Regions from separate parts of the Bacillus sp. FSL R7-0646 genome, predicted to be linked through region 1. Evidence: riboswitches for the same ligand, from Rfam matches in the RefSeq annotation. Region 1 holds a riboswitch; each other region holds the start of a gene.
What was found. A riboswitch is a leader RNA that binds a small molecule or an ion and turns the genes downstream of it on or off. The one in region 1 is predicted to bind S-adenosylmethionine.
Positions count from the first base shown of each region.

Region 2: linked by a shared signal. The riboswitch ahead of mtnW (2,3-diketo-5-methylthiopentyl-1-phosphate enolase) and the one ahead of MKY62_RS04825 (methionine ABC transporter ATP-binding protein) in region 1 are both predicted to bind S-adenosylmethionine.
Region 3: linked by a shared signal. The riboswitch ahead of MKY62_RS20795 (5-methyltetrahydropteroyltriglutamate--homocysteine S-methyltransferase) and the one ahead of MKY62_RS04825 (methionine ABC transporter ATP-binding protein) in region 1 are both predicted to bind S-adenosylmethionine.
Region 4: linked by a shared signal. The riboswitch ahead of metN (methionine ABC transporter ATP-binding protein MetN) and the one ahead of MKY62_RS04825 (methionine ABC transporter ATP-binding protein) in region 1 are both predicted to bind S-adenosylmethionine.

Region 1 covers NZ_CP150217.1:957,462-965,148, forward strand. The annotation lists gene MKY62_RS04795 (NAD(P)H-dependent oxidoreductase) at 1-494, shown strand, start outside; gene MKY62_RS04800 (hypothetical protein) at 508-840, shown strand; gene MKY62_RS04805 (hypothetical protein) at 1,621-1,830, shown strand; gene MKY62_RS04810 (ABC transporter ATP-binding protein) at 1,850-2,773, shown strand; gene MKY62_RS04815 (ABC transporter permease) at 2,766-3,707, shown strand; gene cspB (cold shock-like protein CspB) at 3,825-4,025, opposite strand; SAM riboswitch class I at 4,328-4,441, shown strand; gene MKY62_RS04825 (methionine ABC transporter ATP-binding protein) at 4,542-5,543, shown strand; gene MKY62_RS04830 (methionine ABC transporter permease) at 5,546-6,196, shown strand; gene MKY62_RS04835 (MetQ/NlpA family ABC transporter substrate-binding protein) at 6,218-7,036, shown strand; gene MKY62_RS04840 (L-cystine transporter) at 7,160-7,687, shown strand, end outside.
Region 2 covers NZ_CP150217.1:1,500,205-1,507,891, forward strand. The annotation lists gene MKY62_RS07685 (carbon-nitrogen family hydrolase) at 39-818, opposite strand; gene MKY62_RS07690 (pyridoxal phosphate-dependent aminotransferase) at 914-2,104, shown strand; SAM riboswitch class I at 2,154-2,253, shown strand; gene mtnW (2,3-diketo-5-methylthiopentyl-1-phosphate enolase) at 2,338-3,555, shown strand; partial or broken gene mtnX (2-hydroxy-3-keto-5-methylthiopentenyl-1-phosphate phosphatase) at 3,552-4,217, shown strand; gene MKY62_RS07705 (methylthioribulose 1-phosphate dehydratase) at 4,215-4,835, shown strand; gene MKY62_RS07710 (cupin domain-containing protein) at 4,856-5,395, shown strand; gene fosB (metallothiol transferase FosB) at 5,420-5,884, opposite strand; gene MKY62_RS07720 (YkvA family protein) at 5,871-6,200, opposite strand; gene MKY62_RS07725 (aspartyl-phosphate phosphatase Spo0E family protein) at 6,419-6,661, shown strand; gene MKY62_RS07730 (PAS domain-containing sensor histidine kinase) at 6,723-7,687, opposite strand, start outside.
Region 3 covers NZ_CP150217.1:4,007,092-4,014,778, forward strand. The annotation lists gene MKY62_RS20780 (LacI family DNA-binding transcriptional regulator) at 27-1,001, shown strand; gene MKY62_RS20785 (chorismate pyruvate-lyase family protein) at 1,198-1,728, shown strand; gene MKY62_RS20790 (DUF3298 and DUF4163 domain-containing protein) at 1,827-2,510, opposite strand; SAM riboswitch class I at 2,830-2,939, shown strand; gene MKY62_RS20795 (5-methyltetrahydropteroyltriglutamate--homocysteine S-methyltransferase) at 3,013-4,143, shown strand; gene MKY62_RS20800 (glycosyltransferase family 39 protein) at 4,282-6,516, shown strand; gene MKY62_RS20805 (glycosyltransferase family 2 protein) at 6,537-7,514, shown strand; gene galE (UDP-glucose 4-epimerase GalE) at 7,539-7,687, shown strand, end outside.
Region 4 covers NZ_CP150217.1:3,288,041-3,295,727, forward strand. The annotation lists gene MKY62_RS17145 (cation diffusion facilitator family transporter) at 1-738, opposite strand, end outside; gene MKY62_RS17150 (carboxymuconolactone decarboxylase family protein) at 1,159-1,542, opposite strand; gene metQ (methionine ABC transporter substrate-binding lipoprotein MetQ) at 1,634-2,464, opposite strand; gene MKY62_RS17160 (methionine ABC transporter permease) at 2,478-3,146, opposite strand; gene metN (methionine ABC transporter ATP-binding protein MetN) at 3,139-4,164, opposite strand; SAM riboswitch class I at 4,281-4,388, opposite strand; gene MKY62_RS17170 (SCP2 sterol-binding domain-containing protein) at 4,572-4,919, opposite strand; gene MKY62_RS17175 (thioredoxin family protein) at 5,041-5,349, opposite strand; gene MKY62_RS17180 (toprim domain-containing protein) at 5,375-5,719, opposite strand; gene MKY62_RS17185 (YusG family protein) at 5,782-6,018, opposite strand; gene gcvH (glycine cleavage system protein GcvH) at 6,072-6,455, opposite strand; gene MKY62_RS17195 (arsenate reductase family protein) at 6,517-6,873, opposite strand; gene MKY62_RS17200 (acyl-CoA dehydrogenase family protein) at 6,993-7,687, opposite strand, start outside.

The sequences.
Region 1 (7,687 bases):
ATACGAAAAAGCTGGCTGAAGCCATTGCAGAAGGCGCGGGGGAACATGATGCTGCAGACGTGCGGATCGATCATGTCAGCCAGGCGGATATTAGAAAGCTCGAAGAAATGGACGCTATCATCTGGGGATGCCCGGGCCATTTCGGTACAATCAGCTCCGGATTAAAAACTTGGATCGACAGGCTGGGCTACCTTTGGGCGGAAGGAAAGCTGATCAATAAGATCGGCGCAGTCTTCTGCACAACGGCGACGACCCACGGCGGTCTTGAGGCGACAATGCTCAACTTAATAACACCGATGCTTCATCAAGGCATGATGGTCGTCGGCTTGCCTGGAAATGTACCTGAAAATGCTTTATACGGGTCTTATTACGGTGCAGGCATCACGTGTCCTGTCGACAGTGACGAATTGATCGGCGAGGAAGGCCTGGAGCTGGGCCGGGCTTTAGGCAGACGCGTCGCCCAGGTGACAGACCGCTTTACAGCAGGACAGTGAGGAGCGATTTGACATGACCATTATACTGACCATCATCGCTGCTGTCCTCGTCATTATCGGTCTGGTGGTATTTAATGTGCGGTCGGCGTCTTCTCAGGATAAACCCGAACATGAGGATAAAGCTGCATCTGCGGCTGGCATTCCTCAGGTTCAGGAAGAAGAAGAGCCTGAGCAGGTTAAAGCCGATCAGCAAGATCCGTTCGAAATGAATGATCAAACCTATCGGGCGATCCTGCAAAAACTTCAACAACCAAAAGAGGAAAAAAAATATCCCGAGAAGACGGAAATGGACGATATGGATTACCGAAACGCATTAAAATCCATGAAAAAACGGGAACAGGATTAAAGGCAAATTCGCTGGGCACCAGCGGGTTTGCTTTTTTATTTGCGCTTTTTTTGCAATATTACTTCCGATTCCCCCCGCACTACTGATGCAGTACTCTGATACAGCTCGGTCTGGAAGGGAAGACGCAGCTTTAGTTATAAATTCGAACAACAATGCGTTATTGCTGTTGTATACCAATTGATATTTCGCGCCGTTTATTCATTTTCGAGCTGATTGTCAGAAACGTTCTGATCCGAAGCAGCAACAGCCTGTTTTCCGCGTCATTTGCTTCTCGTCAATATCGCTGTCTGTTTAGGCTGCGTGTTTTTTTCCACATGAGTGATGTTCTTTCGAACGATAGATGAGCGCTCAGAAAATATTCGGCTATCAAAAAATCATCCGGGACATTTCCTTGTTGATCTACGATGCTTATGGATTATTCGAGGCGCTGTTCATCAAGAGCGGCTTATTCCAGAAAGTGCAGAGATTCTGGAGCATTTCTTTAAATGCTGATTTCAAATTTCATGATGAACAGCCAGAAAGGAGACGAAGAACGTCTCTATTTAACAGAGCTTGATATGTTCTGCGTCCATTTCGGGTCAAGGATATATTCACTATTATGAAACCAATTTTTCCGATTTCCGTATAAACAAAGCGTGGAACCTGTTAAAGGACAAGAAAAATCGACAGGGATATAAAAATCGGCAAGCTTTCCAAAGGGAACCGGGGCAGGCTGAAGCTAGCGCTCACATTGGCGAGCGATGCAGCGGTCGTGCTGTTTGATGAACCATCCGGTCTCCGATGGTGAGGGAGTCGACAGTCAAAAGCCTTCTTACATATTTGGAGCTTGACAAGCAGACAATCGCCATCGCCACCTATGAAATTGAACAAATATTGGATGTCGTCTTAAATGGCCGAATTGAAGCAAAAAAGGATGTCGAACAGCTGCGCGAGGAATCCGGAATGTCGCTTTTGGAATGGCTGAAACGGTTTATTAAAGAAAAAAATTGAAAAAGCGGGAGGAGAAACATTGGAAACACTTTTGGAATTAAAAAATGTATCAAAAACGATCAGGGGGAAAAAGATCATCGAGGGCTTGAGTTTTGACGTGCGGGCAGGCGAGATATTCGGCTTCCTGGGGCCGAACGGCGCCGGAAAAACGACGACGATCCGGATGATTGTCGGACATATGAGCATTACCGCCGGTGAAATCGCCGTGTGCGGCGTCAGCGTAAAAGAAAACTTTGAAAAGGCTGCACGGCATATCGGAGCGATCGTTGAAAACCCGGAGCTTTATAAATTTTTAACGGGCTACCAAAACCTTCAGCAATACGCGCGCATGACGAAAGGCGTGACGAAAAAGAAAATTGACGAAATCGTCGAGCTCGTCGGATTGAAAAACAGGATCAACGACAAGGTCAAAACGTATTCGTTAGGAATGAGACAAAGGCTTGGCCTTGCCCAAAGCCTTTTGCACGATCCAAAGCTGTTGATTCTCGATGAGCCGACGAACGGGCTTGATCCGGCAGGTATCCGGGAAATCCGTGACTATTTAAGAAAGCTGACGAGAGAAAAGGGAATGGCGGTCATCGTTTCAAGCCACCTGCTTTCAGAAATGGAGCTGATGTGCGACAGGATCGCCATTATTCAAAACGGAAAGCTCCGGGATATTCAGCATGTGCACGGACCCGCTCGGGATGAGAAGAAGCGCTATTATATTCAAGCGGACGACACCCAGGCTCTCACACGGGAAGCGGCTGCTTTCAGAAAGGTGAAGGTTGACGAAGCGGAAGGCGGGATAGAGCTCAGCATTCAAAAGGATGAAGTGCCTGATTTGATTAAACACTTGACAGACAGCGGTGTTCGCTTATATGAAGTGAAGGCTGTGAACAAATCGCTGGAAGACCGATTCCTGGAAATCACCGCAGATAAGGAGGAAGCTCAGCATGTTTAATCTCATCGTAAATGAATGGATCAAAATTTTTAATCGAAAAGGCACATACGTCATGATCGGAATTTTGCTGTTAGCTGTCATCGGGCTGGGCGTTCTCACAAAGACGATCGGAGAGACAGACCAAAACACGGACTGGAAAAAGGAATTGGCGCAGGAAAATAAGGACATGAAGGAACAGCTTAAAGGGAACAGCAATCCAACACTTGAAAAAAATTATGAACAGTCGATCGCAATTAATGAGTATCGAATCAAGCACGATTTACCGGCAGATGGGGATTATTCAGCTCTGTCTTTCATCAGCGATACGAGCGGGCTCATCTCGCTCGCCGGTTTGTTTGTAATCACGGTGGCGGCGGGAATCGTTGCGAATGAATTCAGCTGGGGAACGGTGAAGCTGCTTGTCATCAGGCCGATCAGCCGCTTTAAAATCCTGCTGGCAAAATATTTTACGGTCCTGCTTTTCGCATTGGCTTTGCTTTTCATTCTGTTCGCAAGCGCAGGGATCACAGGCCTTGCTTTATTCGGGGCAGGCGACAGCAGCCAGGTTCACTTGGTGTATGTCGGTGGAACGGTTGAAGAAAAAAGCCTGCTATTGCATTTGGCCGGCAGCTATTTGCTGAATTCGATTTCGCTTTTGATGATGGCGACAATGGCCTTTATGATTTCAGCGGTTTTCAGAAACAGCTCGCTCGCCGTAGGTATTTCGATTTTCCTTTTGGTTATGGGCGGAACGGTGACAGGCCTGCTCGCGACGAAATTTGCTTGGGCGAAATACATCCTGTTTGCCAACACGGACCTCACTCAATACTTTGACGGATCTCCGGTTGTTTCAGACATGACGCTGGGATTCTCGATTGTGATGCTGGCTGTCTATTTTATCGTTTTTCATGTGCTCGCCTTTGTTGTATTCACAAAGAGAGACATCGCTTCATAAGCGGTATACGTTTAAAAAAAGCCTGACACCGGTTTCCGGGCGTCAGGCTTTTTTTAAATATAAAAAGACTGCTGACATTCGGTCAGCAGTCCTGTATGAAGATCAGCGGTTCACAGCTTACGCTTTTGTTACGTTAGCAGCTTGTGGTCCGCGGTTTCCTTCAACGATTTCGAAAGATACAGATTGGCCTTCTTCCAAAGTTTTGAAGCCTTCGCCTTGAATAGCAGAGAAATGAACGAATACATCGTCTTGTCCTTCAACTTCGATGAATCCGAAACCTTTTTCAGAGTTAAACCATTTTACTTTACCTTCTAGCATGAAATTTCCTCCTAAAGCGATAACGCTTAAATTCACTATTCTTGCTCTAAAACAAACTTCCAAGACGAAAACTCTTACAAAACTTTCTTCTTAAAGATAGTTCGAACAAAAATAATTACCTTTACTTTACCAGTGTTTAAACGAAATTACAACTGCTAAACACAATTTTTTTAAAAAAAGTGAAATTTAATGCTCAGGGTGAAAAACAATGAGTAAAAAGGGAGTTTTTGAAATTTTCACGAATCTGATTGACAACATTTCAAAGAAGCTGTAAAGTTAGGTAAAACTTCATGCAACTATACTTCTTATTCAGAGAGGCGGAGGGAATTGGCCCTGTGAAACCTCGGCAGCGGGTTCTGCATACAGCAGAATACTGTGCCACATCCAACAAGCCGTACGGGCTTGGAAGATAAGAAGAGAGCGGACTCACTCTATTTACTTTGTGTCGTCAAAGGCTTCTTCTTATTTTTTAAGAGGAAGCCTTTTTTGTTAGCCCTAAAAGAGGAGGAGATCATCATGATTACATTTGAAGGCGTTGAAAAGGTCTATGAAAGCGGCGGACAGAAGGTCCATGCGCTCAATGGAATCGACCTTCATGTGGATAAAGGGGAAATATACGGCGTCATCGGCTTCAGCGGCGCAGGAAAAAGCACGCTGATCCGCTGTGTGAACTTCCTTGAAAAACCGACGGCCGGAAAGGTTTTCGTCGGCGGAAGAGACTTAATGTCCCTGTCGAAAGCTGAGATACGAACTGTGAAAAGGAAGATCGGCATGGTTTTTCAGCATTTTAACCTGTTAAATTCAAAGACGATTTTCGCTAATGTCGCTGAGCCGCTTGCGCTTGTTAAAACACCGAAAGCCGACATAAAGAAAAAAGTGACGGAGCTGCTCCGTTTTGTCGGACTTGAGGATAAAGCCCGCGATTATCCGGATCAGCTTTCGGGCGGACAAAAGCAGCGCGTCGGGATTGCCCGGGCGCTGGCGACAAATCCGGAGGTTCTGCTCTGTGATGAAGCGACATCAGCGCTTGACCCGCAGACGACCGGCGATATTTTGAAGCTGCTGAAGCGCGTCAATGAACAATATAACATCACGATTCTGTTAATCACTCATGAAATGAATGTGGCAAAAGAAATCTGCGACAAAGTTGCGGTAATTGAAAAAGGAAGAATCATTGAATCCGGCAGTGTGTTTGACGTATTTTCCGCGCCGGAAACCGAAACGGCCAAAAGCTTTGTCAAATCAGCCATCGACCACGAGATACCTGAATCGATTCAAAAATTAAATCTGAAGCACCTCTACCAGCTTCAATTTGTCGGCGAATCTTCTGGGAAGCCTTTTCTTTCTCAAGTGTCAAAGCGGTATGACGTAGAAGTCAACATTCTGCACGGAACGATTACAGAGCTTCAGGGAATTCCGTTTGGCAGCATGACGGTCGAGCTGCAGGGGGAAGATGGTGAAATCGGGCGGGCGCTCGAATATATACGCAGGGAAAACATTCGCATCAGGGAGGTATAAGCATGCTAGTTACATATGACCAAATCATTGACGCACTGGTTCAGACGATTCAAATGACGGTTTTTTCGCTTTTATTTTCAAGCGTGATCGGCATTCCGCTCGGCATTTTGCTGGTAGTCACAAGAAAGGGGCATCTGCTTGAGAATCCGGCAGTTTTTACGTTTGTCAATATGATCATTAACATTTTCCGGTCCGTCCCGTTTATCATTTTAATGGTTGCTTTAATTCCAGTGACAAGGCTGATTGTAGGGACGTCGATCGGCACATCGGCAGCGATTGTTCCCTTGACTTTTTATGCGGGGCCTTACATCGCTAGACTCGTCGAGAACTCTCTGCTTGAAGTGGATCCGGGAGTCATTGAAGCCGCTGAAGCAATGGGAGCGACTCCGAGACAGATCATCTTCAGGTTTCTGATTCCAGAAGCGCTCGGTTCGCTTGTGCTGAGTTTTACGGTGGCAACGGTCGGATTGGTCGGGGCGTCGGCGATGGCTGGTGCGATTGGTGCAGGCGGTCTTGGGGATTTGGCGATCACATACGGCTATCAAAGATTTGACACGCTGACGATGATCATCACGGTTGCAATTCTCGTCATCGTAGTGCAAGGATTGCAGACATCCGGAAACGTTCTGTCAAAAAAATTGAGAAGAAGATAGACAGAGAGGGAGACGGCTATTATGAAAAAATTTGCATGTGTTGTGATCTTCCTGCTGCTTGCGGCAGTGATCGCGGGGTGCGCGGCAGACTCTGATGCGAAAACCATTAAAATCGGCATCAGCGGAACGGATACGAGAATTTGGGACTTTGTGAAGAAAAAAGCCGAAAAAGAAGGCTTAAAGCTTGAAATCGTCAAATACTCCGACTATGTTCAGCCAAACCAGGCTTTGGCGAGCGGCGACATTGACGCCAACGCTTTTCAGACGATATCCTACTTTAATGCATTCAAAAAGGAACGCAACCTTGAATTATCGCCGGTCGGCACAACGATCATCGCTCCGATGGGCATTTATTCCGAGAAATATGATTCGCCTGGCGATATACCAAACGGCGCGGAAATTGCCGTTCCAAGCGAAGCGACGAACATGGGCAGAGCCTTGCTTCTGCTGGAGTCCGCCGGCCTGCTTCAATTAAAGGACGGATTTGACGGAAATGGAACGCTTGATGCAATTAAAGAAAATCCTAAAAAACTCAAAATCACAACGGTGGCCGCAGAGCAAACGCCGCGCGTGCTTGCCGATGTCGCTGCATCCGTCATCAACAACGGCATAGCGGTTGACGCCGGCTTCCATCCTGTCAAAGATTCGATCAAACTGGAAGATGAAACAGCGACACCGTACATCAACATTATTGCGGCCAGAACAGAAGACCGGGATCGCGAAGATTTGAAAAAGATCGTCGAGCTGTATCAAGCAGACGACACTGCTGAATTGATTAAAAAAGAATTTGACGGAGCACAGCTGCCGACTTTCGTTCCTCTAAAAGACATCGGCGAATAAAATGTCAGTCGCGCAATTGCTTCCCGGGTCATATATTGAAATACATCGATAATTCCTACTTGACCAATCAGGTTTGTTGTACTATAGTTTTTAAATGTAAAAAATTCTGGGGGTGCTTTTGTTATCATGACATTATTTGTTGTTATTAATATTATCGTCATGCTCGGCCTGATGGCGCTCCTTTATATGATGCAAAAAAAGCATGTTTCTTTTTCTAAGCGGGTATTTACCGCTCTGGGAATCGGAATTGTTTTTGGATTCGCTTTGCATTTTATATATGGTTCGTCTTCAGAAACGATTACGCAGACTTCTGATTGGTTTAATATCGCAGGCGGCGGCTATGTCAAGCTTTTGCAGATGATCGTTATGCCGCTTGTATTCATCTCGATTTTGGGTGCTTTTACAAAGCTTAAGCTGACGCACAATATCGGAAAAATCAGCGGATTGATCATCGGGCTCTTAATCGCGACGACAGCCGTCGCTGCTGCGGTGGGTATCGCGTCCGCGCTTGCTTTCGACCTGCAGGCCGTCCATGTGGACCAAGGCCAGGCGGAGACAATGAGAGGGGCGGAACTCGAACAGAAATCGCAGGACATGGAAGCCAAAACGCTTCCGCAGCAAATTGTCGAGCTTCTTCCTGGAAATCCGTTT
Region 2 (7,687 bases), 540 kb from region 1:
CATGTTACCAGCATCTCCGTTTTCTTGTCAACATTTTTTTAATATAAATCTTTGCGAATGTCCTCAAAAACCGGAATTTGCCCCCGCGCTTTTTCAATGTCCCTTAGGTCGATTTCGGCCCTGATGACCGCTTCTCCGCGTCCTGCTTCAGCAAGGGTGCGGCCGAGCGGATCAATGACTGTGCTGTGGCCCGCAAATTCGTTTGCCGGGTCTTTTCCCGAACGATTGCAGGCTGCGACAAAGCACTGATTTTCAATCGCTCTGGCTTTTAAAAGGCTTTGCCAGTGATCGAGGCGGGCGAGCGGCCACTCCGCCGATACAAAGATGATGCCCGCACCTTCGCTCGTATGTTTTCTGATCCATTCCGGGAAACGGATGTCGTAGCAGATGAACCCCGCAGCCGGCATCCCTTCAAGCTCGAAGCGCCCGTCGCCTGAGCCCGCTGACAAATAGAGGTGTTCGTCCATCAGCTGAAAAAGGTGAGCTTTGCTGTATTCTTTGATCAAATGTCCGTTTTTGTCTGCGATGTACATGATATTGTACACACCGCTTTTTTTCTTGACTGCGACTGAGCCGCATACGATATGGATGCGGTTTGCTTTTGCCGTTTCCTGCAGCCATCTCTTCGTTTGCCTGCCTTCTTCATCCGCGATGGAGCCGAGATTTTTTAAATCATAACCCGTCGTCCACAGCTCAGGAAGGAGAAGGATATCCGCCTTCCGGCTTTCCTGCTCGATCAGCTGCTCCGCTTTTTTGAAATTTTCAGAAGGATTGCCGTACGCGATATCGAATTGCAGGCATGAAATTGTCAGCTTCACTCTGGATCACCTCATTTTTTTCTTTACATTTTACATTTAACAATATATGATGATGGACTATCATTTCAAGAATTTTTCAAAAGCGGGTGAATCGTATGAAATTTGAGCATTCAGATGTACTGAAGCAGCTGCCGGAGCAGTTTTTCGCTTCCTTGGTCAAAAAGGTGAATGAAAAAATTGCCGCCGGCCATGATGTCATCAATCTCGGTCAGGGGAATCCGGATCAGCCGACACCGGAACATATCGTTGATACAATGGCGCAAGCCGTCCGCAACCCTGAAAACCACCGGTATTCTTCCTTTCGCGGCAGCCGTTCACTCAAGGAGGCGGCGGCCGCGTTCTATCAAAGGGAATACGGCGTAGAGCTCGATCCTGAACGCGAAGTCGCTGTATTGTTCGGCGGAAAAGCCGGTCTTGTCGAACTTCCGCAATGTTTGTTAAATCCGGGGGATACAGTGCTCGTTCCCGATCCCGGCTATCCCGACTACTGGTCGGGCGTTGAACTGGCAAGAGCGAACATGGAAACGATGCCGCTTACAGCGGACAATCAGTTTCTGCCTGACTACAGCCGGATTCCCAAGGAAGTGAAAGAAAAAGCGAAGCTCATGTATTTAAATTATCCGAACAACCCGACCGGTGCCCAAGCCACATCTGCTTTTTTCGAAGAGACCGTCCGGTTTGCCAAGTCGAACGGAATTTGCGTCGTCCATGATTTTGCCTACGGCGCGATCGGCTACGACGGCAAGAGGCCTGTCAGCTTTCTCGAAACGGCGGGAGCAAAAGACGCAGGAATCGAAATTTACACGCTTTCCAAAACGTATAATATGGCTGGATGGCGGGTCGGGTTTGCAGTCGGCAACGCCTCTGTGATCGAAGCGCTGAACCTTTACCAGGACCATATGTATGTCAGCCTCTTTAAAGCAGTCCAAGACGCCGCGGCGGCCGCGCTCCTATCAGATCAAGCGTGTGTCCAGGAGCAAAATGAGCGCTACGAAAAAAGGCGGAATGCATGGATCCGCGCGGTCCGCGATATCGGCTGGCATGCGGATGCTCCGCAAGGATCTTTTTTCGCCTGGATGCCTGTTCCCGACGGCTATACATCTGAGGCTTTTTCCGATCTGCTTCTCGAAAAAGCGAATGTCGTCACCGCGCCCGGCATCGGCTTCGGCAAACACGGGGAAGGCTATGTGAGAGTCGGCCTCTTGACAAGCGAAGAGCGGCTCCGGGAAGCGGCTTCGCGTATTGCCGAGCTGAATATATTCAAAAAGACCGGCCACAGTCATTGACAACCGGGAGAAACGATGGGATAATTCAAAATAATTTATAAAATCAATATTCTTATCAAGAGCAGGCAGAGGGACAAGCCCGATGAAGCCCGGCAACCGACTTTTTAAGCACGGTGCTAATTCTTGCAGCTGACGCTGAGAGATAAGGATTCGAACCTGAAAAGCGAAACCTCTTTTAGCTAAAGCAGCAAAAGAGGTTTTTTTATATGCATGAAGCAGGAAGGAGCTACAGAATGAGTGAACTTTTGGCAACATATATCTTGGCCGATCCAGGCTGTGACGCAGAAAAGCGGGCCGAGCAAATCGCGATCGGGCTGACGGTCGGATCGTGGACAGATCTGCCGCTCTTAAAGCAGGAGCAGCTGAAAAAGCATAAAGGACGCGTCGTCAACGTCGAAGAAACAGAAAGCGAGCTGGGGGAAAAACAGGCAACGGTCACCATCGCCTATCCGGAAGCCAATTTTACAAACGACATTCCCGCTGTGCTGACGACCGTTTTTGGAAAGCTGTCTCTCGACGGAAAAATCAAATTGGCGGATTTGGAGTTTTCGCGGTCTTTTAAGCAATCTTTGCCGGGTCCAAAATTCGGCGTATACGGGATCCGGAAAAAAATCGGCGAATTTGAAAGGCCGCTGTTGATGAGCATTTTTAAAGGCGTCATCGGCCGCGATATGGAAGACTTGAAGGAACAGCTGAGGCAGCAGGCTCTTGGCGGAGTGGATTTGATCAAGGACGATGAAATCCTATTCGAAACAGGCAGTGCCCCCTTTGAAAAACGAATCACGGAAGGAAAAAAAGTGCTTGAGGAAGCCTTTGAAGAAACAGGGCGCAAAACGCTGTATGCCGTCAACCTGACGGGCAGGACAATGGAGCTGAAAGCGAAAGCGAGAAAAGCAGCCGAGCTCGGAGCTGATGTTTTGCTGCTTAATGTGTTTGCCTACGGGCTCGATGTTTTGCAAAGCTTTGCAGAAGACGATGACATCCCGCTGCCGATTATGGCGCACCCGGCAGTAAGCGGCGCACTTACTTCATCGCCGCATTACGGTTTTTCCCATTCGCTCTTGCTCGGCAAACTGAACCGGTATGCGGGTGCCGATTTCAGCCTGTTCCCTTCTCCGTACGGAAGCGTCGCTCTGCCGAAGCGAGATGCGCTTGCCATATACGATGAATGCACGAAGGAAGACGTCTTTAAACCGACATTCGCGGTGCCGTCGGCCGGCATTCACCCCGGCATGGTCCCGCTCTTGATGAAAGACTTTGGCATTGACCACATCATCAATGCAGGCGGGGGGATTCACGGCCATCCAAACGGGGCGGCAGGCGGAGGAAGAGCGTTTCGGGCGGTCATTGATGCCGTCTTAGAAGCGGAGCCTGTCGAAGAGAAAGCAAAGCGCTCTCCCGATTTGAAGCTCGCCCTTGAAAAATGGGGAAGGGTTGAGGTCTCTGTATGAGAAAGCCGCTTATCATTTGCGATTTTGACGGAACGATCACAACAAACGACAACATCATCAGCATTATGAAACAATTTGCTCCAGAAGAATGGACCGCTCTAAAAGACGGGGTTCTGTCCAAGGACATATCGATTCGGGACGGAGTCGGCAGAATGTTTAATTTGCTTCCGGCCAGCCTGAAAGAAGACATTACGGCATATGTACTGAAACAAGCCGAGACCCGCCCCGGATTTAAAGAATTTGTTTCTTTCCTGGATGAGAAGGGTCTTCCGTTTTACGTTGTGAGCGGAGGGATGGATTTTTTCGTCTATCCTCTGCTTGAAGGAATTGTCGGAAAGGACCGCATTTATTGCAACGAGGCCGCTTTCACCAGCCGCAATATCGAGATCCGCTGGCCGTATCCGTGTGACGGCGGCTGCGGAAATGACTGCGGCTGCTGCAAGCCTTCCATCATCCGCCGGCTGAAAGGCCGGGACGATTTCGTTGTCATGATCGGGGACTCTGTTACAGATGTTGAAGCTGCCAAATGTTCCGATTTATGCATCGCGCGCGACTATTTGCTGCGGGAATGTGAAGAGCTCGGCTTGAAGCATGCGGCATTCGGCGATTTCCGCGATGTAAGGCGAATACTCGAAGAGACCGCGGAGGTGAAAGAATGGATGTCTGAGCAAAAACGGCAGGAACTAGCCGAGGTAAAAAAAGAGCTTGCGGAAAGGGATTGGTTCCCGGCGACAAGCGGTAATCTGTCAATCAAAGTATCAGAAGACCCGCTGCGGTTTCTCATCACAGCAAGCGGAAAAGATAAAAGAAAAGAGACCGAGGAGGATTTTCTCCTGGCGGACGAAGAGGGGAGGCCGGCGGAGACCGGACACGCGCTGAAGCCGTCGGCGGAGACGCTGCTGCACACCTATGTCTATCAACACACAAACGCCGGCTGCTGTCTTCACGTCCACACGGTTGACAACAATGTCATCTCAGAGCTTTATGCAAAAGAAAAGCAAGTGACATTCAGGGGCCAGGAAATCATAAAGGCGCTCGGACTTTGGGAGGAGCACGCGGAGGTCACGGTCCCGATTATCGAAAACAGCGCTCATATTCCTGATTTGGCGGCGGATTTTGCCGGGCACCTTTCAGGCGATTCAGGCGCAGTGCTGATTCGCAGCCACGGCATTACTGTCTGGGGAAAAACGGCATTTGAGGCAAAGCGGATGCTTGAAGCATATGAATTCTTGTTCAGCTGGCATTTAAAGCTGAAAGCTTTGCAGGCTTATCACGTTTAACTAAAAAAGGGGGAGAAAGCATGGCGACAATTCGGATCCATGATGAACAAAACACGAGCATTGAAAACCAGGAAGAAGTAGAACAATTTCTAAAGCGGCAGGAGGTCATTTATGAAAAGTGGGATATCACAAAACTGCCGGCCGGTTTAAAGGAAAAATACGATTTGACCGATGAAGAGAAACAGGAGATTTTAGACGTCTTTGCCGCTGAAATCAAAGACATTTCAGAACGCCGCGGCTATAAAGCGAGCGATGTCATCTCGCTTTCCGACCAAAATCCGAAACTCGATGAGCTTTTGAAAAACTTCAAACAGGAGCATCATCATACAGACGATGAAGTCAGGTTTATCGTCAGCGGCCACGGCATCTTTGCGATAGAAGGAAAAGACGGCACATTTTTTGATGTCCTTTTAAATCCGGGGGATTTGATCTCTGTTCCTGAAAACACCCGCCATTATTTCACGCTTCAGGAAGACCGGAAAGTCGTGGCTGTCAGAATCTTTGTGACGACAGAGGGCTGGGTGCCGATTTATGAAAAAGAGAATGTGAACCAGTCATAAAAAAAGCGTCCCCGGGGACGCTTTTTATTTGTTTCTGTCATAAAGAGCCTTGATGTGGCCTTCATGAAATGAAAGATGCGGTTTTTCATTTTGATAGTATTGAAGACGGTCAAATACAGAGCCTGTGTGAAGCTCGAACTTATGGCCGTCTGGATCTGAGAAATAAATTGAATCTCTGTCTCCTTCATGCCGTTTTCTGCCCTTCAGCACATTAATGCCTAAATCGTGTAATTTCTTTTCCCAGAACGGCAAATCTTCCTGTTGGATCGAAAACGCGATATGGGTGTAAGAGTCGTGGATTTCCTGTCTTTTAATGTCTTTCTCTTCGTTGAATGCGAGCCAGATGCCGTTCAGGTCAAAATAAGCGGTTTTCTCGGCTTTTACGAGCCACTTGGCATCAAACACCTTTTCATAGAATGAAATAGAGACGGACAGGTCAGAGACCGAAAACAAGAGATGATTGATGCCGAGGATTTTATTGTTTTCCATTGTAATTTACTCTCCCTGTTAGATGTGTTTCAAACCCGTCCAGCTCTTTGGTGATTTGCCTGAAGAGAAAAGCGAGCACAGCCGCATCATCAAGCCAGCCGACGCCTGCGAGAACATCGGGGATCAAATCGATCGGTGACAGCACATAGATAAATGCCAGCGCGGCCAGCAAAATTGTTTTTTTCGGGAATAAGGGGTAGTCTCCCTTTCTCCAGGCTCTAAATGCCCTGAAAAACAATAAGAGGCCTGAATATGCTTCTTTCACGGCAAAGACGGTTCGGAGCTTTGAAACTGGTTTTTTCATCATTTGGCGCATCATTGGACCTCCTTCTATCCGTATGAACTCTTTTAAAGGTGGTTTACCATATTTCATCGATGGGTATAACACCATTAATTCCACAAATCTATTATACTCGATTTCAAAATATTTTTTTCGGAAATAGGTTTACAAAATAAGTATAATCTGTAATAATGCTCAAGTACGCAAAATCTGGATGGTTTTAAGAAACGATATGTTGGTAAGGGGTGAAGCGTATGCAAAGGTATATTGAAAAAGAAGCATTGCTCGTTTCCATCAGCAAGAAGCGGCAAATGATGGTTGAAGCCGCTGAAATCTATGGATATACAGGGGATGAAACGATCAGGCGGAGCCAGGAGCTGGATCAATTAATTTATGAATATCAAAAATTGTCTATGAATGAAAACGCGCCAGACAATCTGCTGCAAGATTTTTTAGGCTGCATCGACTGTCTGCCCGTTGAAAAATATACGGCATAGCGGATGAACGAAAAAGAGCTGCCGTAAGGAAGGCAGGCTCTTTTACAGGAACGGGGAAACCTCAGTCGTCCTGTTCCTTTGAAGTCGGCAGCGTAATCGTTACAGTCGTTCCTTTATGCCGTTCGCTTTCGATATGAATGGTTCCCCCGTACATGGAAATGATGCGCTTGCACACGACAAGGCCGAGTCCGGTTCCTTTTTCTTTTGATGTAACAAAAGGCTGGAAAATACTTTCCATCATTTCTTGTGGAATGCCTTCTCCGATATCCTTCACAATAATTTGCGCCTTCTCTTGATCATGTTCGATTTGAATGACCAGCTTTCCGCCGTTTTTCATCGATTCAAGAGCATTTTTGGCGACGTTCAAGACAACCTGCTTAATATGATCCTTTTTACAATACACATAAGCCGGATCTTCTCCGCAGTCTTGAAATTCCACTTCCACATTATATAAATTTGCCTCAGAATGAATAATCGGCATGATCTCGTCAATCATTTCATTCATGGAGTTGAGCTGCCACTGCTCTGCCGTCGGCTTTCCGAGCACGAGAAACTCGCTGACAATCTGGTTGATCCTCCGGATTTCCTGGTCGATGATTGAGAAATACATTTGATCTTCTTTTGATTGATATTTTTTTTGAAGGAGCTGGATAAAGCCGCTGATGCCTGTCAGCGGGTTTCTGATTTCATGAGCGGTGCTCGCCGCCAAGGTGCCGATTAATTCGAGCTTCTGCGCTTCATTTTGGGCGCGCTCCTGCTTGGTCCGCCGCTTCAGCAGGACATACTGGAGCAGGAGGAACATAATATTCAGCAGAATGAAAATACTCAAAAATGACAGCAGAAGACTGTGAACGATTTCATCAAGCTGGACCGGTTCCGGATAGACTTCAAGCTTCCAGTCGATCTGGTCCAAAAAAGCGTCGACGGTACCGCCGTCCGGCTTCTCAGGAGGAGAATGGCCTGCCGTAAAGACGATCTGATTCTTCTGATTGAGAATTTTGATATAAAGCTCAGGGCTCAAGACGT
Region 3 (7,687 bases), 1.2 Mb from region 1:
AGTAAAAATAGCAGGGGGAAAAGGGAATGAAGCCTAGCATTCACGACGTTGCAAAAAAAGCGGGAGTTTCACCAACAACCGTATCGCGGGTATTAAATAACCGCGGCTATATTAGTGAAAAAACAAAAGAAAAAGTCTATAAAGCGATGGAAGAAATCAATTACTTTCCAAACGATTTGGCCCGCTCTTTATTTCGTAAACGAACTCATTTAATAGGGCTCATCATCCCTAACTCCAGCAACCCGTTTTTCGGCGAACTGGCCTTTCATATTGAGAGCATCTGCGCTGCCATGGGCTACAAACTGCTGCTTTGCAACAGCTTAAACCGCAAAGACAAAGAAGAAAAATACTTGGAAATGCTGATGCGAAATCAAGTGGACGGCGTCATCGCCGTGACTTACAACAGGGGAATTTTAAATTATCATCGGCAAAACCTGCCGATTGTCGCCATCGACCATTACTTGTCGGAAACGATTCCCGTCATCGGCTCTGATAACTATGACGGAGGAAGAAAAGCGACAGAACTGTTAATTGCAAAAGGCTGCCGGCACATCATCCATATCAACGGACCAATTGAGCTGAAAACACCGGCAAATCTTAGAAGAAAAGCATATGAAGATGTGATGCGACAACACGGGAGACAGCCGATTACATATGAAGTTCCCTTTCATCAAAATTACCGGGAAATCATTTCAAAACTGTTTGATGAACAGCCTGCAGCTGACGGCATTTTTGCCAGTGATGACCTCATGGCCGCTACAGTCATCACCGAAGCAAAAAAACGCAGAAAAGACATTCCCGGGCAATTAAAGGTGATCGGCTACGACGGAACGGAAGCGGTTCAGTCCATTCTCCCGGAATTGACAACCATCCAGCAGCCGATCGAACTCATTTCCAAGACGGCCATTGAGATTTTGTCCAAAGCCATTGAAGGCGAATTCGATGATTTGCCGCTGGAAACCTATTTGCCCGTACAGCTTTTAGAAGGAGAGACGACTTAAAATAACGGGACAAAAAAAGGAGACATTGACGTCTCCTTTCTCCATACATATCCTGATCTATCCAATTATAAAAAAGATAAAATTTACATTGCTCACCTAAAATTTAACTTATATTTCTAGACAAACTCACCTCCCCATGATAAATTTAAAGACAAGTTTTCGAAAAATTCTAATTTTGGCGTGGAGGTGCCTTTAATTGAACGTAAGCCACTTTTTTCCTGAAACCTTTGTTTCTCTTGTAAAAGACATGTTAACCAAAACCGATGGTTCAACAACCAAAGCGATTGAAACGCTGATCGGCGGCAAAGCCGAAATCGAAGTTTTTCAGCAAAATAATATTGATTATGACAAGCTTTCACCTGAGGAAGCAAGGCTGTTTCAACGCGATGATGACATCTTGTTTAGAACCTCGTCTTTGAAAACAGGCGATGATTATTTATCTTATAATTATGTCTATGTCAAAACAAACTTACTGCCGCCCGCCATCAAACAAGATTTGCAGGAAGAAAGGCTTCCCATCGGGAAAATCATTGCAGAACTGGAGTCAAGGCGTGAAATTTTCAGCACGGGCGACTGCCTGGGAAAACATTTCACACAACTTGTACCTGTTTCAGCAGACCGGACATATGCTTTTAAAAAATACCAGATCATCAGCGGCCGACAGTGCATGTTCTATGTCTGCGAACTGTTTGATTTAGAAAAAATCTGCAAACTGACTGCGGGCTGAATCATGCCCGTCAGCTGCCGCTTTATGAAAGAGCTTCCAAAACCTCCTCCTTCCTTCTTCCCTCATAATAAAAACCCCTGAGAAACAGGGGCTGTTATTTATTGATACACCGTTTTCGGAACTGCAACGACCGGATTTCCGGCGGCATAAGGGGCGACATCGTATTGTTGGAAGACGATCGCAATGCCGTCGTTAGTGTAATAGAAGGCCGTGTTTTTACCGAGGACGATGTCTTTCTTCTTCACATCCGGAAAGAAAATGTCGCTGTGTTTTTGAATATAGTTGTAAATGTATGTTTTTGTCTTATCCATTTTCGATTTTGTATTTAGGATGTCGGATAAATACACCCGTTTTTTAGAGACAAGGTCATAGTTGAAAGAGCGGACTGCCGTATTTCCGTGCGCTCCGCCGGAATAGACGTAATTGCTTGTCAGGATGCTCAGCTTTTGGCCGGTCCGGTATTTCACTTCAAAGGACGTTTGATAATCCGTTTGGTATCCGTGCTGTTGGCCGTCTTTCTTGTTTTTTACATAATCTTTGTAGGACTGCTCAATATAATGTTTAAAATCTTTGTTGATCTTGTTTTGGAGAGATTTGGGGCTTACATTTGAAACTTGCGGGTATTTCAAAGCCTTAATGTTTTTGTACGTATGGCTCGTGACCGTCGGTTTTTTTTCGTTTGCCGCGTGTGCAGAAGGAAGTGCGGCCGCACTGTACAGCGCAAAAAACAATACCCCTGTCATCAACATTCCGAACGCTTTAAACACTGTTTTTTTGTTCATAAAAACCCTCCTTAATCTGTCATTTTTTATAATACCCATTTTGAAATCAGGTACACATTATAGACCGGTGAACTCAATAAAAAGTTTCTGTTTTTGGAAATAAAAATTGAAAAAAATTCTAATTTATTCTGTTTGTTCAGCATCTTGTTGACTGTTTGAACGGCTGTCCTGACGAAAAATTCACACATTGATTCGATACGCCCTCCAGTTTAACCGCAGAAGAAGAAAATGAAAAAAACGAAGAGTTTTTTTAAACCCATTGACATTTTTATAAAAAGTATTAATATTAAAACTATTAAAAAATCGCATAAAAAGGTTTTCCTTATCAAGAGTGGTGGAGGGACTGGCCCTGTGAAACCCGGCAACCGCTGTCTATGACAGAATGGTGCTAAATCCTTAAGAGCATGTTCGTGCTCTTGAAGATAAGGAGGAGATTGAATATATCAAGCTCTTCCTTATCGGGAAGAGCTTTTTTATGTCTATAAAGAAAGAGGGATGAAGCATGACACAATCAACCGATGTACTGAAGCAAACGCCTGGAAGAAAAATCGGACCGTACAGAGCTGATCAGGTGGGCAGTCTTTTAAGGTCTGAGCCCGTAAAAAAAGCGCGCCTCCAAAAAGCGAACGGCGAAATTAGCGCTGAACAATTGCGCGAAGTCGAAAACGAAGAGATCAAGCGCATTGTCGAAAAGCAAAAAGAAATCGGTCTTAAAGCCGTGACAGACGGGGAATTCCGCAGGTCATGGTGGCATTTCGATTTTCTTGAAGGACTTGACGGCGTAGAAGGATATACAGCGGACAAGGGCATTCAATTTCATAATGTTGAAACGAAGCCGCGCGGCATCAAAGTAACAAGCAAAGTCGACTTTACAAACCATCCGATGCTGGAAGATTATAAATTTCTTCATGATATTGCGGGCACACATACGCCGAAAATGACGATTCCGAGCCCGAATATGCTGTTTTTCAGAGGAAAGCTTGGAGAAAGCCCGTATGAGGATCTTGATGAATTTCATCACGATGTAGCTCAGGCTTACAAAAAAGCGATCCGCGCATTTTACGATGCCGGCTGCCGCTATTTGCAGCTGGATGACACGGCCTGGTCCGTATTTTTCTCAGACAAAGGACATGAGCAGATCAAAGCTTTCGGCCGCCAGCCTGATGAACTGCGCCAGTCTTTCGCCAACACGATTAATGAAGCAGTTGAAGGGCGCCCGGACGATTTGACGGTCACCATGCACATCTGCCGCGGCAACTTCCAGTCGACATGGGTGGCGGAAGGCGGCTACGATGCGGCTGCTGAAACGATTTTCGACGGACTCAATTTAGACGGACTTTTCCTTGAATTTGATGACGAGCGCTCCGGCGGCTTCGAACCGCTTCGCTACGTCCAACGGAAAGACTTGCAAATCGTCCTCGGTTTAATTACATCTAAATTCGGCGAGCTTGAAAACCCGGATGATATTAAGCGGCGCATTGAAGAGGCGTCCCGATATGCCGATCTGAACCAGCTGTGCTTGAGCCCGCAGTGCGGCTTTGCTTCAACGGAAGAGGGCAACCTGCTTACCGAAGAACAGCAGTGGGAAAAACTGCGCCATGTCGTCGAGATCGCTGAAGACGTATGGAAATAACACCTCATATTTGAGACATGCCTCCTGACGGCATGTCTCTTTTTTTGCCCCTCTATACAATTTAAAATTCCTTCTTGATTTGTTCATAGTTTGATCATATTTGGCTTCTATAATGCTCTTTAGTGAGGTGATCGAACAATGATTAAGAAAAGGAAAATCGATATATTCCTGGTCTTCATTCTTGTATTATCTGCAGCATTAAACTTGTACGGCATCTGGAATAGTGACACAGACAACGCCTACTATACGGCGGCCGTTGAAAGTATGACCCAAAGCTTTCATAACTTCTTTTACGCATCATTTGATCCGGCAGGCTTTGTAACAGTTGATAAACCGCCTGTCGCACTCTGGATTCAGACACTTTTTGCACTTGTATTCGGCGTGCACGGCTGGAGCGTCGTTCTCCCTGAAGCCATTGCGGAAGTGATTTCCGTAGCACTCTTGTACTTTATTGTAAAACCTACTTTTGGCAAAACGGCGGCCAGAATTTCAGCTCTTATTATGGCGTGTACGCCGATTGCCGTTGCGGTCAGCCATACAAACAACGTCGACAGCATTCTCGTCCTTTGCTTGATGATTGCAACGTGGCTGTTGTTTAAAGCAGTCCGGAAAGGAAAAATCGGCTGGCTGCTCGGCGCATTCTGTATGATCGGTGTCGGTTTTAACGTCAAAATGCTGCAAGCTTACATGGTATTACCGGCATTCCTGCTGTTTTACATGATTGGAGCCAAAACGACGATTCGCAAAAAAGTTGTGTCTCTTATCACAGCCGTGATCGTTCTGGCAGGTGTTTCCGTTTCCTGGGCGGTTGTCGTCGACAGCCAGCCCGAGATTTCGCGCCCTTATATCGGAAGCAGCCAGACCAACTCTGTCCTTGAGCTGGCGTTTGGCTATAACGGCATCCAGCGTCTCACAGGTCAAAACGGTGCAGGCGGGGGCGGAACCTCCTCATCTGATCATGATCAAAAGAATCAGCAGCAAAGCGGCGATATTGAAAACAACTCAGACTCGGCAAATGGACAAATGGCTCCGCCGAGCGGAGGCGAAATGCCTTCGGGCGGACCGGATGGCCGGCAGGGTGATGTCCAAAGCGGCGGCGGAGGTCCCGGTGGCGGCACAGGCGGCATGTTTGGCACTGGAACCCCGGGTCCTCTCAGACTATTCCAATCTGAGCTTTCAGGACAGGCTAGCTGGCTGATCCCGTTTGTCCTCTTCGGCATCATCGGTTTGCTGATCGCGGGTCTTCGCAGACAAAGAAAATTCAATGAAACAACGACTGAAACAATTTTCTGGATGATGTGGCTTCTGCCGGTCGCTGCATTCTTCAGCATCGCAGGATTCTTCCATCATTACTATCTGATTATGCTGGCAGCTCCAATCGCCGCTTTGTCAGGTGCAGGCTGGACGGCGCTCGTTCGCCTCTATCAGGAAGAAAGCGGCTGGAAAAAACGGCTGCTGCCAATCGGCATTTTGCTGACAACCGCATTTGAATTGTATATTTTGAGTCCTTATCTCAGCGAAATCGGCTTCATCTGGAGCATATTGATCGGCGCTTTCGGCATTGTCACAAGCTGTCTTCTCATCTTTCTCAAGAAAGGAAAGTCATTCAGCTACTATGTATCACTTGCAGCGCTGCTTGGCATGCTGATCGGGCCTTTCTATTGGACAACGGCGACGCTTGCTGACGGTGTAAACGGCATGATTCCACAGGCCGGACCTAAATCCGCACAATCATTTGCCGGCGGTGGCGGAGGAGGTAAGATGCAGAATAACGACGGCAGCGGACCTCCCGGATTTGGCAGCCAAGACGGCCAAACAGACAGTAATCAAAACAACAATAATGGCCCTGGCTTCGGTCCAGGTTCAAACAGCCAAAACAGCAACGATTCTTCAGCTGATACCGGTTCCGGCCAAAACAGCCAAAATCAGAATGACGAAGGCGCAAGCGGCCGTCAACAAGGCAGACCAAGCGGCGGCGGCAGCCCTGGAAGCGGCGAGTCGGTCGATGAAGAACTGTTGAGCTACCTTGAAAAGAACAACACCGGTGAAAAATATTTATTTGCAGTCTCAAGTGCAACTTCTGCTCAATCTTACATCATCAAAACGGGCAAAGCTGTGATGGCGATGGGCGGATTCTCAGGAAGCGACCCGATTTTGACGGTTGAAAAACTTGAGAAGCTCGTCAAAAACGGCGAAGTCAAGTACTTCATGATCGGCGACGGCCGAGGCCGGGACAATTCAGAAATCACCAACTGGATTAAAGAAAACGGCACAGAAATTTCAAAAAGCGAATACAGCAGCTCTTCTTCTGATGATTCACAGTCAGGCGGACCTGGCGGAAATCAAACGCTTTATAAAGTGGAGCTGGATTGATGAAAGGAAAGGTGATGAATATGCAGAAACAAGTCACATTTTCAATCGTAGTCCCTGTCTACAACGAAGCGGAAGTGCTTCAAAGCACCTATGACCGATTAAAAACCGTCATGGACTCGACAGGCGATCCCTATGAACTGATTTTTGTAAACGATGGTTCAAGCGATGACAGCATTCACACGCTGAAGTCGCTTGCTCAGTCAGACCAGGCAGTAAAATGCATCAATTTCTCAAGAAACTTCGGTCATCAGATCGCGATTACGGCCGGCACAGACTATGCTGCCGGCGAGGCGATCGTTGTGATCGACGCCGATTTGCAGGATCCTCCTGAATTGATTTTGGAAATGGCGGAAAAATGGCGCCAAGGCTTTGACGTTGTATACGCCGTCCGCACAAAGCGAGAAGGAGAAACATTTTTCAAAAAGCAAACGGCCGCCATGTTCTACCGGATTTTAAGAAAACTTACAGACGTTGATATCCCGGTGGATACAGGAGACTTCCGGCTCATGGACCGGAAGGTGGTCAATGAAATGAACAAGCTGAAAGAAAAAAACCCGTTCGTCCGCGGTCTTGTCAGCTGGCTCGGGTTCAAGCAGACAGCCGTCTATTACGAGCGCCACGAACGGCTTGCAGGGGAAACGAAGTACCCGCTGAAAAAAATGCTGAAGCTCTCGCTCGACGGCATCACTTCATTTTCCTTTCAGCCGCTGAAACTGGCAAGCTACTCAGGAATCGTGCTGTCAGCGATCGGCTTTATATACGCCTTCATCGTCGTCTGCATGAAGCTGTTTACGACAAGCACCATTACAGGATGGTCGTCGATGATCATTCTGCAATGCTTGTTCAGCGGATTTATCCTGATCATCCTCGGGGCAATCGGCGAATACATCGGCCGCATTTATGACGAAGTGAAAGACAGGCCGCTTTATATCATTGACGGAAAATACGGGTTTGAAGAACAGCGGCGGGCGCGAGCTCCCCAGCGCCATATTATGTAGAAAGATCCAAAAGGAGGGATTCCGATGAGCGTACTAGTTGTCGGGGGAGCCGGTTATATCGGTTCCCACGCCGTTTACACGTTAATTGAGAAAAAAGAAAGAGTCGTTGTTGTGGATTCCCTGGCAACAGGACACGCAGAAGCCGTTCACTCCGAAGCTGCGTTTTATAAAGG
Region 4 (7,687 bases), 1.9 Mb from region 1:
CCAAATGTGGAGGTCGTGAACCTCCCTGACCGACGGGATGGAAAGCAGGCCGTTTTTAAGCGCCTCCGCATCAATGTCTTTCGGTTTTCCTTCCATTAATATATGCACCGAGTCTTTCGTCACCCGCCAGCCGCTGACGAGAACCAAAGCAGCGACGACGGCGCTGGCGATTGGATCGGCGATGTTCCAATTGAAGAAAAGCATAAGGAGGCCCGCGATGATCGCCCCGAAAGAGCCCAGCATATCGCCGATGATGTGCAAAAAAGCGCTCCGCATATTTAAATTCCCGCTTGTGTCGCCTTTCATTATTACCCAGGCCGCAGCAATGTTGACGAACAGACCAACCGTCGCAATCGCAAGCATACCCCTTCCCGCGACTTCCGGCGGGCTGAAAAAGCGATTGTATGCTTCCCAAAAAATATAAAGTGAAATCAAAAGCAGGGTGATGCCATTGATAAACGCAGCCAAAATCTCAAAGCGCCTGTAGCCGAATGTTTTGCTCGCGCTTGCGGCCTTTTCCCCAATTTTAAACGCCAAGAGGCTGAAGCCAAGCGCCGCAGCGTCGCTGAGCATATGTCCCGCATCTGACAGCAAAGCGAGGCTGTTCGTCAATATTCCGCCTATCACTTCAATCATCATAAAAGTAAAAATTAAACCGAAGCTGATGAACAGCGCTTTTTGATTTGCTGATCGGCTGCCATGGTGGCTGTGTCCTGTATGTCCGTGAGAATGAGCCATTTTAAATCCCCCTCTTAAATTGATATATGATCATGTATTCATATTTAAATTTTACCTTTTCCTTTAATTAAGGTCAAGCGGCTTCTAAGAACATGGAGAAGGACGGATCGGCATCCGTCCCCCTCGCGTTTTATCCGATTATGGGCAAGTCTGATACGATCTGCTTGCTTTTTTGATACTGCTTTTCTCGTCTTTTCTCAACTTCAAGCCGATTCACATGGCTTCTGCTGTACTCCTCGTACCCCATTCCATGCGACTTGTGCATCGCTTTTTCCATTTCGGCCGTGAATTCAAGGTCAAGCTGATCTTGGCTTGAACAAATAATGAATCATCCTTTCAGAGATTTTCTTACATAGTACCAGTTATATACAAACTCTGCAAAGATGTGTGTGCTTTCAATATGCTTTCACGGTCGAAAAATCAATGCTTCATCTGCTGGAATTCTTCCATCGCCTGCAAAACGAGCGTGACGGCTTGGCTCATGGCTGCGCCTCCGCCAAATGCAGCAGTTACACCGACTGCCTCAAGAATTTCTTCCTCCGATGCTCCGCAATCCAGGCAGCCCTTGATGTGATAAATAATGCAATATTCATCCTGCGTATTGACACTGATGCCCAGTGCGATCAGCTGCTTATCCTTTTCGCTGAGCACGCCTTTTTTAAAGCACTCTTCGGTAAATTCGTTGTATTTGGCGGCAATTCCGGGCATTTTTTCGGAAAAGATGCCGATCCCCGCCTTATATTCGTGCAGTGCGGATTCGATAATGCCTTCTGATTCATGCTGATTCACGTTTTGTTCCTCCATTTTCAGTAGGTAGTCTTTTTTATTATGAGCCTCTTTTCAAAAAATACGCGAAAAAACCCCGGTTTTCTCCGAAACCGGGGTGTTCTTTCATTTACTCAGATACAGAAATGACAGAGCCTTTATATTTTTTGTCGATGAACTTTTTGATGTCGTCAGAGCGCAATACTTCCATCAGAGCTTTTACTTTGTCAGAATCTTCGTCGCCTTTGCGGACGGCGATGATGTTAGCGTAAGGATTGTCTTTTGGAGACTCAAGTTCGATTGAATCAGTTTTCGGATTCAGCTTGTTTTGGATCGCATAGTTCACATTGATGAACACTGCGTCTGCTTCATTAGCTTCGTATGCTTTTGCCGTCATTTCAGGCGCCACATCATTTTTGATTTTCAGGTTTTTCTTGTTTTCTGTAATATCTTTTACTGTCGCATCTACTTTTTCAATGCCTGATTTCAGCTTGATCAGTCCCGCATTTTCAAGCATTGCAAGCATGCGGCCCTGTTCAGCGGCATTGTTGCTCATAATAATTTTTGCACCGTCAGGAAGGTCTTTTAAAGATTTATACTTTTTAGAGTAAATGCCGAATGGCTCAAGGTGTACCGCACCGACGTTGACTAGATCGTAATCTTTGTTTTCTTTCATTTCCTGTTCAAGGTAAGGGACGTGCTGGAAGTAGTTCGCATCAAGATCTTTTGTAGCGAGCGCTTTGTTGATCAGTTTGTAGTCCGTGAAATTTTTGATTTTAAGCTCATAGCCTTTTTCTTTCAAAAGCGGTTTTGCTTCTTCAAGGATTTCGGCGTGAGGCGTCGGCGTCGCTCCGACTGTAATGACTTTGCTGTCTTTATCTCCTTCGCTGCTGGAAGATCCGCAAGCGGCCAAAACGCCTGCAAAAATGATGAATAAAGCTGTTAATAAACCTTTTTTCATGTTGGTGTCCTCCCTAACGTTTGTCTAATTTATTTGTTATAAAATCCCCGATAAATTGGATGATGAACACAATAGCTAAGATGAAAATAGTGGCGATCAGTATAATATCGGGATTGTTCATCTGAAAGCCGTTTACATAGGCAAGGTTCCCGAGTCCGCCTGAACCGATTGCTCCGGCCATCGCTGTCGAACCGATCAGTGCAATGGCTGTAACCGTAATGCCTGAGATCAGCGCCGGCATCGATTCGGGCAGGAGCACTTTAAATATGATCGTCGATGTTTTTGCCCCCATCGATTTCGCTGCTTCAATCACGCCTTTGTCGACCTCGCGCAAAGCAATTTCAACCAGGCGGGCATAGAACGGAGCGGATGCGATAATCAAAGCCGGAAGAGCGGCATTCGGCCCCAGAATCGTATTCATTAAAAACTTTGTGAAACCGAGCAGCAAAATAATCAATATGATAAAAGGAATAGACCTGAACACATTGACGATTGCCGAGATTACACCGTTAACGACTCGGTTCTGCCAAATGTTGCCTTTTGAAGTCAAATAGAGCAGCATGCCGAGAATCACTCCGATGATAAAAGCAAACAATAGGGAAATTCCTGTCATATATATCGTTTCATACGTTGCTTCCCACAGCTGCTCCATATCTACGTTTGGAAACAGTTTTTCAAACATTCGTGATCACCTCTGCTTCTACCTGGCGGCTCTTGATGAAATCGACCACGTCATTGACCTCGTTTTCACGTCCGTCGACATGTATGAACAATGAACCGTATGCACCGTCCTGAGTCTGCGAGATTTTGCCTTGAAGGATGTTGACTTCAACATCGAACTTCCGAATGATCTGCGTGATCAGCGGCGATTCGGCCGCTTCGCCGACGAAAGTGAGCTTGATCGTCCGCCCGGATGTCGTTTCTTCGAGGAAATGCTTCAGCGTTTCCTTTGTTTCCACCGGTTCTGTTACCTGCTGAACAAAGCGCTTTGTCATTTCTTCCTTCGGCTTGATGAAGACGTTCAGTACATCGCCTTCTTCTACGACCTTTCCGTTTTCCATGACGGCCACTCTGTGGCAGATTTTCCTGATGACATGCATTTCATGAGTGATCAGGACAATGGTCAGTCCGAGCCTTTCATTGATATCGGACAGAAGACCCAGAATCGAATCAGTCGTCTGCGGATCAAGCGCTGATGTCGCTTCATCGCATAACAGAACTTTCGGATTGTTTGCGAGCGCCCGTGCGATGCCGACGCGCTGCTTTTGGCCTCCGCTCAGCTGTGAAGGGTAGGCGTTTTCCTTGCCTTCAAGACCGACAAGCTTAATCAGTTCAGCGACTCTTTCCAGACGTTTTGCTTTGCTGACACCGGCGATCTCCAGCGGAAACGCAATATTGTCGCGCACCGTTCTCGACCATAACAGGTTGAAATGCTGGAAAATCATGCTGATTTCCTGCCTTGCTTTCCTCAGCTTCTTCCCTTTGATCTCGCTGATTTTTCTGCCGGCTACTTCAACCGTGCCTGAAGTCGGCTGTTCAAGTCCGTTCAAGAGACGGATCAAGGAGCTTTTTCCGGCTCCGCTATATCCAATAATTCCGAAGATTTCACCTTTTTTAATCGTAAGGGTGACATCTTGGACAGCATTGACATCTCCATGCTTTGACCGATAAATCTTTGAAACATTTTGAAGATTTATCAAAAGCCATCACCTGCTTTCTTGCTCAATTCTCATAGTTGTCTAAATTCCTGATCAATCAACGAAAAAAGCCTTTCTGCACACATGAGCAGAAAGGCTTTGGAAAAGTCTGGGCCTTTCTCTCATCTTTCAAAGCATAACGCTTCGCGTGAATTGGCACCATTTCAACACGTGTTGATGGTTGCCGGGTTTCATAGGGCACTTCCCTCCACCTCTCTGGATAAGAGAAACATATATTTATTTTTTGATTATTATGATCGGAATTCTTAAAGTAGGATATCATGCGAAAAAATAGTTGTCAACTATTTTTCGTAAGACAATCGTCCTACGGCGAAAAGAGACGAGCGTAAACGCCCGTCCCTGTCTGACTAATACACGGAATGTGCCGATTTTTTGAATTTTTAAAAAGTCTATGAATAAAGATCGCTGTTTTTAAAGAAGCCGTCCGTCAGCCATAAAATCGCTTCAAGCTTCAATAAAGCTCTAAAAGAGCCTTTTACTTTAACAGTGCCGCGCTGTACGAGATGCTGCAATGAAATGTCGCCATGAAGAAGGTCAATAATCTCGCTTTGCTCTCCAAAAAAGGTCAAATGAGCTTTTTCTACAGGAGAATATTTTTCCATTTCCCCTTTTTCGTTGATTGCTAACGTAAAAGCTTCTTTCTCTCCTTGAAACGTAATCAGCAAAGCCGTTGTAGATAATAGAGGTTTTAAAAAAAGAGCCTTGCCCTCTCTTTCTATCAATCCCATTTTCTCCAACTGTATAACCTCCTGTAAATTGGTCATACTTACAGATTCTCTGTCTGCTGCAGGAGTTCCTTTAGGAATTGCTCGACAAGTTTTTGCTGGTTATTTCCCGAGAAATATGTCAAAACCGCCCTTAATCCACAAGATTTTGTTTAATCGTATCATATAAGTAGGAAACGGAGTGAAAAGCGTATTCTTTTTTGACGACTCGCCCTTTTTTGTAAAGGATAAAACACGGGACGCTTTCAATTTCCTGCTGTTTGGCAAATGACGGGGAGTAATTGAGATTGTTTTTATAAAAAGGAATGTCCTTCATCATTTCATCAACGACCTCCAGCATTCTTCCGGCCAGCTGACACGTTCCGCAGAACGGCGTGTATACATATAGAAGACAAGTTTCATGCTCTAGCCGTTTTAGCTCTTTTTCTTGAAGTTCTTGCATCTGTTGAACCGCACCTCAATACGTTTTATAATAGATATTTTGTATGTACCCGGATGTTTGAACGAAATAATACTTCTGCAACATGCTGACTCGGGGCGGAAGCGACTTCTTTGTATACTCTATCAATGTATAGATGCGAAGCTTGGGGAAGCTCCCTCTTCAGCTGCCGGCGGAGCTTTTCGCCTGATTCATCGGCATCCACCAGGATATAAACGTCTTTATCGAACAGCGTCTCAGCGAATTCATCGAGTTTTGCCTGGCTGATCGTTCCGTTTGTGCATATGATGTCCACGGGCTCTTCGATGACATGCTTCACTTTTTGCTTATCTGATTTCCCTTCGACGATCATGACTTTTTCATTTTCCGGCATATGGATCACCTTTAAAGATTTACTTGTAAAAAAAGGCAGTGAATATTCACCGCCTGACTTGATTAACACCAGCCTTGGTGGTCATCACAGTCTACATATTTAGCATCCGGTCCGCTTACGGTATCCGCCATTTTGTAAAACTTTTCATCTTGGAATGAATATCCAGATTTCAACTCGTATTGATCCTTGCCGGTCATTCGGCCGATCAGCTCATTTTCATGATACAGCTGCGTTCCGCCGTTTTTTAATCGGCTTTCCACATGTTCTGTAATATCAATACGTTCTTTTTTCAGCGTCAATTTGGACACCCCCTCCTGATATAGAGTATCCAAACGACGAATGTCTATCCTGTTTAGTCTTCTTTTATCATGTCCTCATATTGCCCGGCTGTCATCAGGTTTTCGATTTCAGAAGCGTCTGACGGCTCGACGACAATCATCCAAGCCTTTTCATACGGAGACTCGTTGACGAATTCAGGGCTGTCTTCCAGATCTTCGTTCACTTCGACCACTTTTCCGTTGATCGGGGCATACAGCTCAGAAACGGTCTTTACGGATTCAACGCTGCCAAAAGGCTCGTCCGCTTTGATTTCGTCTCCCACTTCAGGAAGCTCGACAAATACGATGTCTCCAAGCTCAGATTGTGCAAAGTCTGTAATGCCGATTCTGACTTTATCTCCTTCGGTTTTCACCCATTCGTGTTCTTCTGAATAACGCAACTCTTTCGGTGTGCTCATGCTAACCCCTCCATAAAGTGTTTTAATCGATCCTACATTGAAGATATCATATTTTGATGTGTTATAACCAGTATGTCTTAAACTGATCTTCTTTAAAACCGACCGTTACTTTACTGCCGTCTGTCGTAATTGGGCGTTTGATCAGCATACCGTCTGATGCAAGCAGTTCCAGCTGCTCATCTTCAGACATGCTTTGCAGCTTGTCTTTCAGGCCGAGTTCGCGGTATTTTTGGCCGCTCGTGTTGAAAAACTTCTTCAATTCAAGCCCGCTTTTCTCGTAGAGCTCTTTCAGTTTTTCCTTGCTCGGCGGCTGTTCTGCGATATGTATCCCATTGATTTCTTTTCCGTGGTCTTCGAGCCATTTTTTCGCTTTGCGGCATGTCCCGCATTTCGGATACCAGTAAAAATCCAAAGCCATACATACACCCCTCTCATTTAATCGAGGTAATTTTAACATAGATCGAATGAAAAACCTAAAACAGTGCTCGGGTTCTATTAACAGCTCAGAAAGCCCTGCATTAAAGCAGGGCTTCTCGTTTAAACGATATATTTCTCAGCTTCAAAGACTCCCTTGGCTGCCTGGCGCTTTTTCTCAATCACGTTGACAGGCGTAAAGCGCGTCAATTTGCGCAGCGCGGACAGCATCATGCGCAGCGAATCGCCTGATTCCATCGCAATGAGCGATTCTTTGGCATGGCTTTCAATTTCCTGAAAGGCTTCCTGCGCAAAAATTTGCGTATAAAGAATTTTCTGTGCGTTTTTGTCTTCGCCGGTTGCCCGGATGGCTTTTTCAGTACGTAAAATAGCTGCTTCCATTGCGTAGATCTGGCTGACAATGTCGGCGATGTTGACGAGGATTTCCTGCTCCTGGTCGAGCGCTTTTCCGTATTTTTGCGCGGCGAGTCCCGCGATCATGAGCGCGGTCTTTTTGGCGTTTCTCAGCAGATACTTTTCCTGTTCGAGAACGCCGTCACCTGGTTCTTCAGGCATGAGCATCATCAGTTCTTCCTGAAGAGCCTTTGCTTTCTCAAACAGAGGAAGCTCGCCTTTCATCGCTTTTTTCATGTAGGTGCCCGGGACGATGAGCCGGTTGATTTCGTTTGTGCCTTCAAAAATCCGGTTAATCCGTGAATCGCGGTAAGCCCGCTCCACTTCGTATTCCTGCATGAATCCGTAACCGCCGTGGATTTGAACGCCTTCATCAACGATATAATCAAGCGTTTCAGATCCGA